3 regions of the Microbacterium hominis genome follow, and region 1 is predicted to be linked to each of the others. Evidence: predicted binding sites of a transcription regulator. Region 1 holds the regulator's gene; each other region holds the start of a gene.
The links. Region 1 encodes HrcA, which represses chaperone genes, less so after heat shock. Its sites were predicted from a motif close to TTNGCACTCGNNNNNNNCGAGTGCNAA; they were not measured.

Region 1 (2,262 bases):
GGACCGACCTCGCCCGAGCCGGGCAGTTGCAGGCGCAGACCCGTCTCGACGCCGGCGGGGATGTCGAGGGAGACCGTGCGGCGCGCCCGGACCCGTCCCTGGCCCTGGCAGGTCGCGCACGGGTAAGGGATCGTCGTGCCGTACCCCTGGCACACGTTGCACGGCTGGGAGGTCACCACGTTGCCGAGGAGGCTGCGCACCTGGCGCTGCACGTGACCGGTTCCGTGGCAGATGTCGCACGTGACCGGAGAGGTTCCGGGCTGGCAGCACGAGCCGTCGCACGTCTCGCACAGCACGGCGGTGTCGACCTCGATGTCGCGATGGGCTCCGAACACGACGTCGCCGAGGTCGAGCGTCACGCGCACCAGCGCATCCTGCCCGCGCTCGCGCCGCGAACGAGGCCGCGCGCCGCGACCGCCGCCGCCGGCGGCCCCGAAGAAGGTCTCGAAGATGTCGCCGAATCCGCCGAATCCGCCCGCGCCGCCGAACGGCGAGTCGCCGCCGCCCATGTCATAGCGGGCGCGCTGCTCGGTGTCGCTCAGAACGTCGTAGGCGTGGGTGACGAGCTTGAAGCGCTCCGCAGCCTCCTCGCCGGGATTGACGTCCGGGTGGAGCTGGCGCGCCAGTCGCCGATAGGCCTTCTTGATCTCGTCGAGCGATGCGTCGCGCGAGACTCCCAGCACCTCGTAGTGGTCAGCCACTTTCGCCTTCCTGTCCGCGCCCCGCGCGGATCATGTCCTCGAGTCGCCTCAGCGACCCTGGTCGTCTTCGTCGAGCAGCCGCGTGAGGTAGCGGGCGACGGCGCGCACCGCTGCGAGGTTGCTCGAATAGTCCATGCGGGTGGGCCCCAGGACCCCGACCCGCGCATGCGCCCCGGGCGCGTCGTAGTCGCTGGTGACGATGGATGCCTCGGACAGGCCGAACTGCTCGTTCTCGCGTCCGATGCTGGCGGCGAGCCCCTGCTCGTCGGCGACCATCTCGCCCATGAGGCGCAGGAGGGTCACCTGCTCCTCGATCGCCTCGAGGAGCGGATAGATGCTGCCGCGGAAGTCGGCCTCGCGTCGGGCGAGGTTGGCGCTGCCCGCCATGACCAGCCGGTCCTGCCGGAAGTCCTCGAGCTCCTCGGCCACCACCCGCAGCACGGCCTCGGTGGCCAGGCGCAGCTCGCCCGGCGAGGCGGGCGAGGCCGCCTGGTGCTCGGCGATGCGGTGCAGGCCCTCGCGCACCGATCGGCCGACCAGAACGGTGCCGATCTCGGCGCGCATCCGCGCGGTGTCGGACTCATCGAGCTCCGCGCGCACCCACACGACCCGCTGCGAGACGCGGCCGGTGTCGGTGACGACGATGACGATCATCCGCCCGCCGCCCAGCGGCACGAGCTCGACGTGGGTGACGTTCGCGCGGGCGAAGGAAGGGTACTGGACCAGCGCCACCTGGCCGGTCAGCTGGGAGAGGACGCGGACGGTGCGCGCCAGCGCGTCGTCGAGGTCCCCCGGCCCCTCCAGGAACGCCGCGATGGCCTGCCGCTGCGCAGGTGTCAGCGGCCGCAGCTGTGCGAGGTGGTCGACGAAGACCCGGTAGCCCTTGTCGGTGGGAACCCGGCCCGACGAGGTGTGCGGAGCGGCGATGAGCTCCTCGTCTTCGAGCAGCGCCATGTCGTTGCGGATCGTGGCGGCCGACACGCCGAAGGCGTGGCGTTCGACGATCGCCTTGCTGCCCACCGGCTCACGGGTGTCGACGTAGTCCTGGACGATCGCCCGCAGCACCTGCAGTCCTCGTTCGCTGACCATCGTCCCTCCTCGTTCGCATACTGGCACTCATGTCGGTCGAGTGCCAATATTACCGCCGGCCGTGGGACGCTGCGCCCGGAGGCGGTGCGTGTCGGCCCCTCATCAGTCCGTCAGGGCCCGCACGACGGCATCCGCCAGCAGTCGGCCTCGCAGCGTCAGCACGATCCTCCCCGCCACCGCTGACGGCCCGTCCACGAGCCCGTCGGCGATGAGCCCGGCGACGGCGGCACGGCGGTCGTCGCCCAGGTCCGAGATCGCGAGGCCCTCCCGGATGCGCGAACGCAGCAGCACGGCCTCCAGGCGCCGACTGGCGGCATCCGGCCGCTCCCGGCCCGCCGCCGGCGATTCTCCCGCCCGGAGCCGCTGCGCATAGGCCGCAGGATGCTTGACGTTCCAGAATCGGGTGCCCGCCACGTGGCTGTGGGCGCCGGGACCGAATCCCCACCAATCGGCGCCCTGCCAGTACGCGAGG
Region 2 (2,262 bases), 710 kb from region 1:
CTGGTCGCCGGCACCCTCGACGATGGTCGTCTCGTCCTTGGTGATGATGACCTTGCGCGCACGGCCGAGCAGGTCGAGGGTGGCGTTCTCGAGCTTGAGACCGACCTCCTCGGTGATGACCTGGCCGCCGGTGAGGATCGCGATGTCCTGCAGCTGCGCCTTGCGACGGTCGCCGAAGCCGGGAGCCTTGACGGCGGCCGACTTGAAGATGCCGCGGATCTTGTTGAGCACGAGGGTCGCGAGAGCCTCACCCTCGACGTCCTCGGCGATGATCAGGAGCTCCTTGCCGTCCTGGATCACCTTGTCGACGATCGGCAGAAGGTCCTTGATGTTCGAGATCTTCTGGTTGGCGATCAGGATGTAGGGGTCCTCGAAGACCGCTTCCTGACGCTCGGGGTCGGTGACGAAGTAGGGGTTCAGGTAGCCCTTGTCGAAGCGCATGCCCTCGGTGAGCTCGAGCTCGGTGCCGAAAGTCTGCGACTCCTCGACGGTGACCACGCCCTCCTTGCCGACCTTGTCGATCGCCTCGGCGATCAGCTGGCCGATCTCCGGGTCTGCGGCCGAGATCGATGCCGTGGCGGCGATCTCGTCCTTGCCCTCGACCTCCTTGGCGCCCGCGAGCAGCTCAGCGGTGATCGCTGCGACAGCCTTCTCGATGCCGCGCTTGAGCGAGATGGGGTCGGCGCCTGCGGCGACGTTGCGAAGGCCCTCGCGGACGAGTGCCTGGGCGAGGACGGTAGCCGTGGTCGTGCCGTCACCGGCGACGTCGTCGGTCTTCTTGGCGACCTCCTTGACGAGCTCCGCGCCGATCTTCTCGTACGGGTCGTCGAGCTCGATCTCCTTGGCGATCGACACGCCGTCGTTCGTGATGGTGGGGGCGCCCCACTTCTTCTCGAGCACGACGTTGCGACCGCGCGGGCCCAGGGTCACCTTGACCGCGTCGGCCAGGATGTTCAGGCCGCGCTCGAGGCCACGGCGGGCCTCCTCATCGAAAGCGATGATCTTTGCCATGTGTGTGTCGTCCCTCCCGGACGTTGGCTTTCGGTCTTTAGCACTCACCGATAGCGAGTGCTAACACATTCTGGCACTCGACCCTATCGAGTGCAAGCCACGTGCATCCGGGGGAAGCGAAAACGCGCGCGCCCGGTCGACGGGCGCGCGCGCAGGAAGGGTGGGGGATCTAGACGATGCGGACCGATTCCGCCTGCGGGCCCTTCTGACCCGAGCCGACGGTGAACTCGACGGTCTGGCCCTCTTCGAGGACGCGGAAGCCGGTCATGTCGATGTTCGAGTAGTGCACGAAGACGTCCTGTCCATCCGTCACCGTGATGAAGCCGTAGCCCTTCTCGGCGTTGAACCACTTGACGGTGCCCTGGGTCATGCTGTTCTCCTGTTGCTGGTGGGACTGCGGCCATCGTATGCACCCGTTCTGCCCCGTACGGGCCCGCAGGCGAACTGTTGACACGCATGCATCGAAGTTTTTACCGCGGCGAAACACACGCGGATCGATGCCTCAGGATTCGGGCGTCTGCGCGGCCGGAGCGTCGGTGCGATCCAGACCGACCACCACCGTCAGCTGCCGCGCCTCGGGGTCGTCGGCGGGCTGGTAGACGCTGCTCTGCTCGATGCGGGCGCCGCCGATCGCCTCGGCGAGGCCGGCTGCCGCGGCCTGATCGGCCTCGGTCGCGTAGTACACCGTCGTCTCGGGGAAGTCGTCGGTGCCGGCCTCGCTGGCCAGCACATCGTCGGCCGGCCAGCCGGCGTTCACGACGGCGTCCTTCGTCTGGGTGGCCAGACCGCTCTGCGGCGTCGCGTTGAGGACGAGCACCTCGTAGGTGGTGTCGAGCACCGGGACGACCGTCGCGGTCGGACTCGCCTCCACGACGGGCGCGCTCGTCGGGAACAGCGTCACGCGGCCGGAGGCCAGCAGCGTCGCGAACACGCCGAGCGCGATGAGCACGATCGTCGCCCCGACCGCCCACATGAGCACCACCCAGCGGTGGATGTGGGGGTTCTCGGCGCGGTGGGCGCCGACGCGACCGGTGTCGGAGGGGAGGTCGTCGAAACGATCCTTCGGGTACGACGGGTGCGGCACCCCCCGATGCTATCGGGAGCCGCCCGGGAGCTCTGCGAACCCGCCGACCGGCCGCCCCTCCGAGCGCCGGACCTACCCCGCCGAGCGGTCTCCCTCGTCGCGGAGGCGGCGCAGCCGCTTGACCAGCATCGGATCGTGCCGCTGCGCCTCGACGGTGTCCAGCAGGC
Region 3 (2,262 bases), 1.2 Mb from region 1:
AGACCGCCGCAACCTGCCGCGGACGTCGCAACCTGCCGCGCACACGGGACTCGCCGGTGCGGGCGACCGCGCCGCGGCTCAGTCGGCGGAACCGCCCCCGCGCTGGGCGATGAGGCTCTGCGCGATCGACAGCTCCGCGAGCGCGCGCACCGCCTCCCACGTTCCGGGCTTCAGCTTCGCTGCCGTATCGACCGCTAGCGCGGCGTACGCTTCAGCGCGCCGGGCGGCCTCGTGTTCTGTGCTCACGAATGTGAACATACATGCGCGTGTTCCGCGCGCCATGCGGCGGTTCATACCGACACGCCCGCGAAGCCCTACTCTGGTTCGCATGACCGACCGCCGCCTGGCCGTGGATGCGTGGGAGAGCCTCTTCCGCGCGCAGTACGAGGTGTTCGCCGAGATCAGCGCCGACTTCGACGGCAGCGACCTCACGCAGGCCGAGTACGACGTGCTCCTCACCGTCACGCGCGCGCCCGAGATGACGGCGCGACTGCGCGATGTCACGCGCAACATGCTCATCAGCCAGCCGAGCGTCTCGCGGCTGGTCGACCGCATGGCCGCGCGCGGACTGCTGTCGAAGTGCAGCGATCCCGACGACGGCCGCGGAGCACTGGTGACCGCCACCCCGATCGGCGCGTCGGCGTTCCACGCGCTCGCGCTCTCCCACGGGCGTTCGATCGCGCAGCGCATGTCCGTGCTGTCCGACTCGGAACTCGCGGAACTCCAGGCCCTCACCGCGAAGCTGCGCGGGCGAGGACTCCGCGACTGACATGCAGAGAAGTGGATGCTCCGCCCGGCGCCGGGCGAAGCATCCACTTCTCTGGTCTGGGGGTTACTGCTCGACGGGCTGAGGCTCGTCGGTGGACTCGTGGGCGCGCAGCACTTCACCCTCACGCTCGGTGGAGACGGAGATCTTGCGCGGCTTGGCCTTCTCGCTCACCGGGATCGTCACGCTCAGCACGCCGTGGGCGTACGCAGCCGAGATGCGGTCGGTGTCGACGCCCTGGCCGAGGTTGAGCTGACGCAGGAAGGTGGCGGCTTCGCGCTCGCGGGTGATCCACTTCACGCCCTCTCCGCTGGGGAGCGTGCGCTCGGCACGGATCGTGAGCAGCTGGCCGTCCACGTCGATGTCGACCGAGCCCGGGTCGATGCCGGGGAGGTCGGCGGTCAGCACGTAGTGGTCGCCGTCGCGATAGAGGTCCATCGGCATGCGGCGCGGGCCGCGGCGCACGTCGAAGATGCCCGCAGCGAGGCGGTCGAGGTCACGGAACGGGTCATACGTTGCCATGGTCATCTCCTTGATGTCATGTGGTCGTGAAAGTTGAGTCGAGGCGGCTCAACTGGCATCGAGATTAGCACTCTCAGTGGGTGAGTGCTAACGCTTTGCGGGCCGATTCGCGCACGGCGAACACCGCCTCGTTGGCCGCGGTCGCCACTCATGCTCGTGGGGCGGCTTCTGCGGCATCCTGAGCCTCGACGACGCAGAACGCGACCCACGAACCGGCGGGCACCGACGGCCACTCGACCGTGGGGTGCCTCCTGCGGCATCCACACCCCCGCCCCCGCACAACGCGACCCACGAACCGGCGGGGCACCAACGGCCACTTGACCATGGGGCGCCTCCTGCGGCACCCACACCCCCGCCCCCGCACAACGCGACCCACGACCCTTGCGACAGTGGACACCCCGCTGCACGTGGGGCGCTTCCGGCAGGGTGGCGCGCGCCTCCCCGACCCTCCCCAGGCGGGGTCTCGGGCGGATTCCTCCACACCGGCCCCCGGGCGGCGCGCCGGGCCGTCCGGGGCGCGAAGGTAGGTGGATGCCGCGCCCCCGTCCGCTCCCCGCATCCCTCGGCACGACGTTCACCGTCGTCGAAGCGGCCGCCGCTGGGGTGAGTGCGGGGCGACTGCGCGCCGCGGATCTGGATCGGCCGTTTCGCGGCGTGCGGATCGCGCCCGACCCGATCGTCACGACCGCCGACGAGCCGACACCCACCGCGGACGAAGTCGCGCGTGCCACGACGCTGCGCCTCGCCGGCGCCGCGGCGAAGGTCGTGAGTCATCGCGCGTTCTTCGGGGGTCGCACCGCCGCCGTGCTGCACGGTCTCCCCGTCGATCCGGGGTCGCATCTCGTCGTGGGTGTCGTGCGACCGCACCGGCCTCCGCGGCGGCCGGGCGTGCGCGGGGTCAAAGTCTCCGATTCGCTGGTGCACGTCGTCGAAGTCGAGGGTCTGCGCGTGTCGTCACCGGCGAGCACGTGGGC

Region 2: a site for HrcA is predicted at 1,049-1,075, ahead of groL (chaperonin GroEL). Genes of this name have one in related genera too.
Region 3: a site for HrcA is predicted at 1,353-1,379, ahead of HQM25_RS14075 (Hsp20/alpha crystallin family protein). Genes of this name have one in related genera too.

What each region holds. Positions count from the first base shown of each region.
Region 1 covers NZ_CP054038.1:1,890,897-1,893,158, reverse strand. The annotation lists gene dnaJ (molecular chaperone DnaJ) at 1-701, opposite strand, end outside; gene hrcA (heat-inducible transcriptional repressor HrcA) at 750-1,790, opposite strand; gene hemW (radical SAM family heme chaperone HemW) at 1,893-2,262, opposite strand, start outside.
Region 2 covers NZ_CP054038.1:1,180,281-1,182,542, reverse strand. The annotation lists gene groL (chaperonin GroEL) at 1-1,011, opposite strand, end outside; gene HQM25_RS05160 (cold-shock protein) at 1,181-1,381, opposite strand; gene HQM25_RS05155 (LytR C-terminal domain-containing protein) at 1,514-2,095, opposite strand; gene HQM25_RS05150 (DUF3263 domain-containing protein) at 2,168-2,262, opposite strand, start outside.
Region 3 covers NZ_CP054038.1:3,104,461-3,106,722, forward strand. The annotation lists gene HQM25_RS14065 (hypothetical protein) at 79-246, opposite strand; gene HQM25_RS14070 (MarR family winged helix-turn-helix transcriptional regulator) at 329-769, shown strand; gene HQM25_RS14075 (Hsp20/alpha crystallin family protein) at 833-1,288, opposite strand; gene HQM25_RS14080 (hypothetical protein) at 1,820-2,262, shown strand, end outside.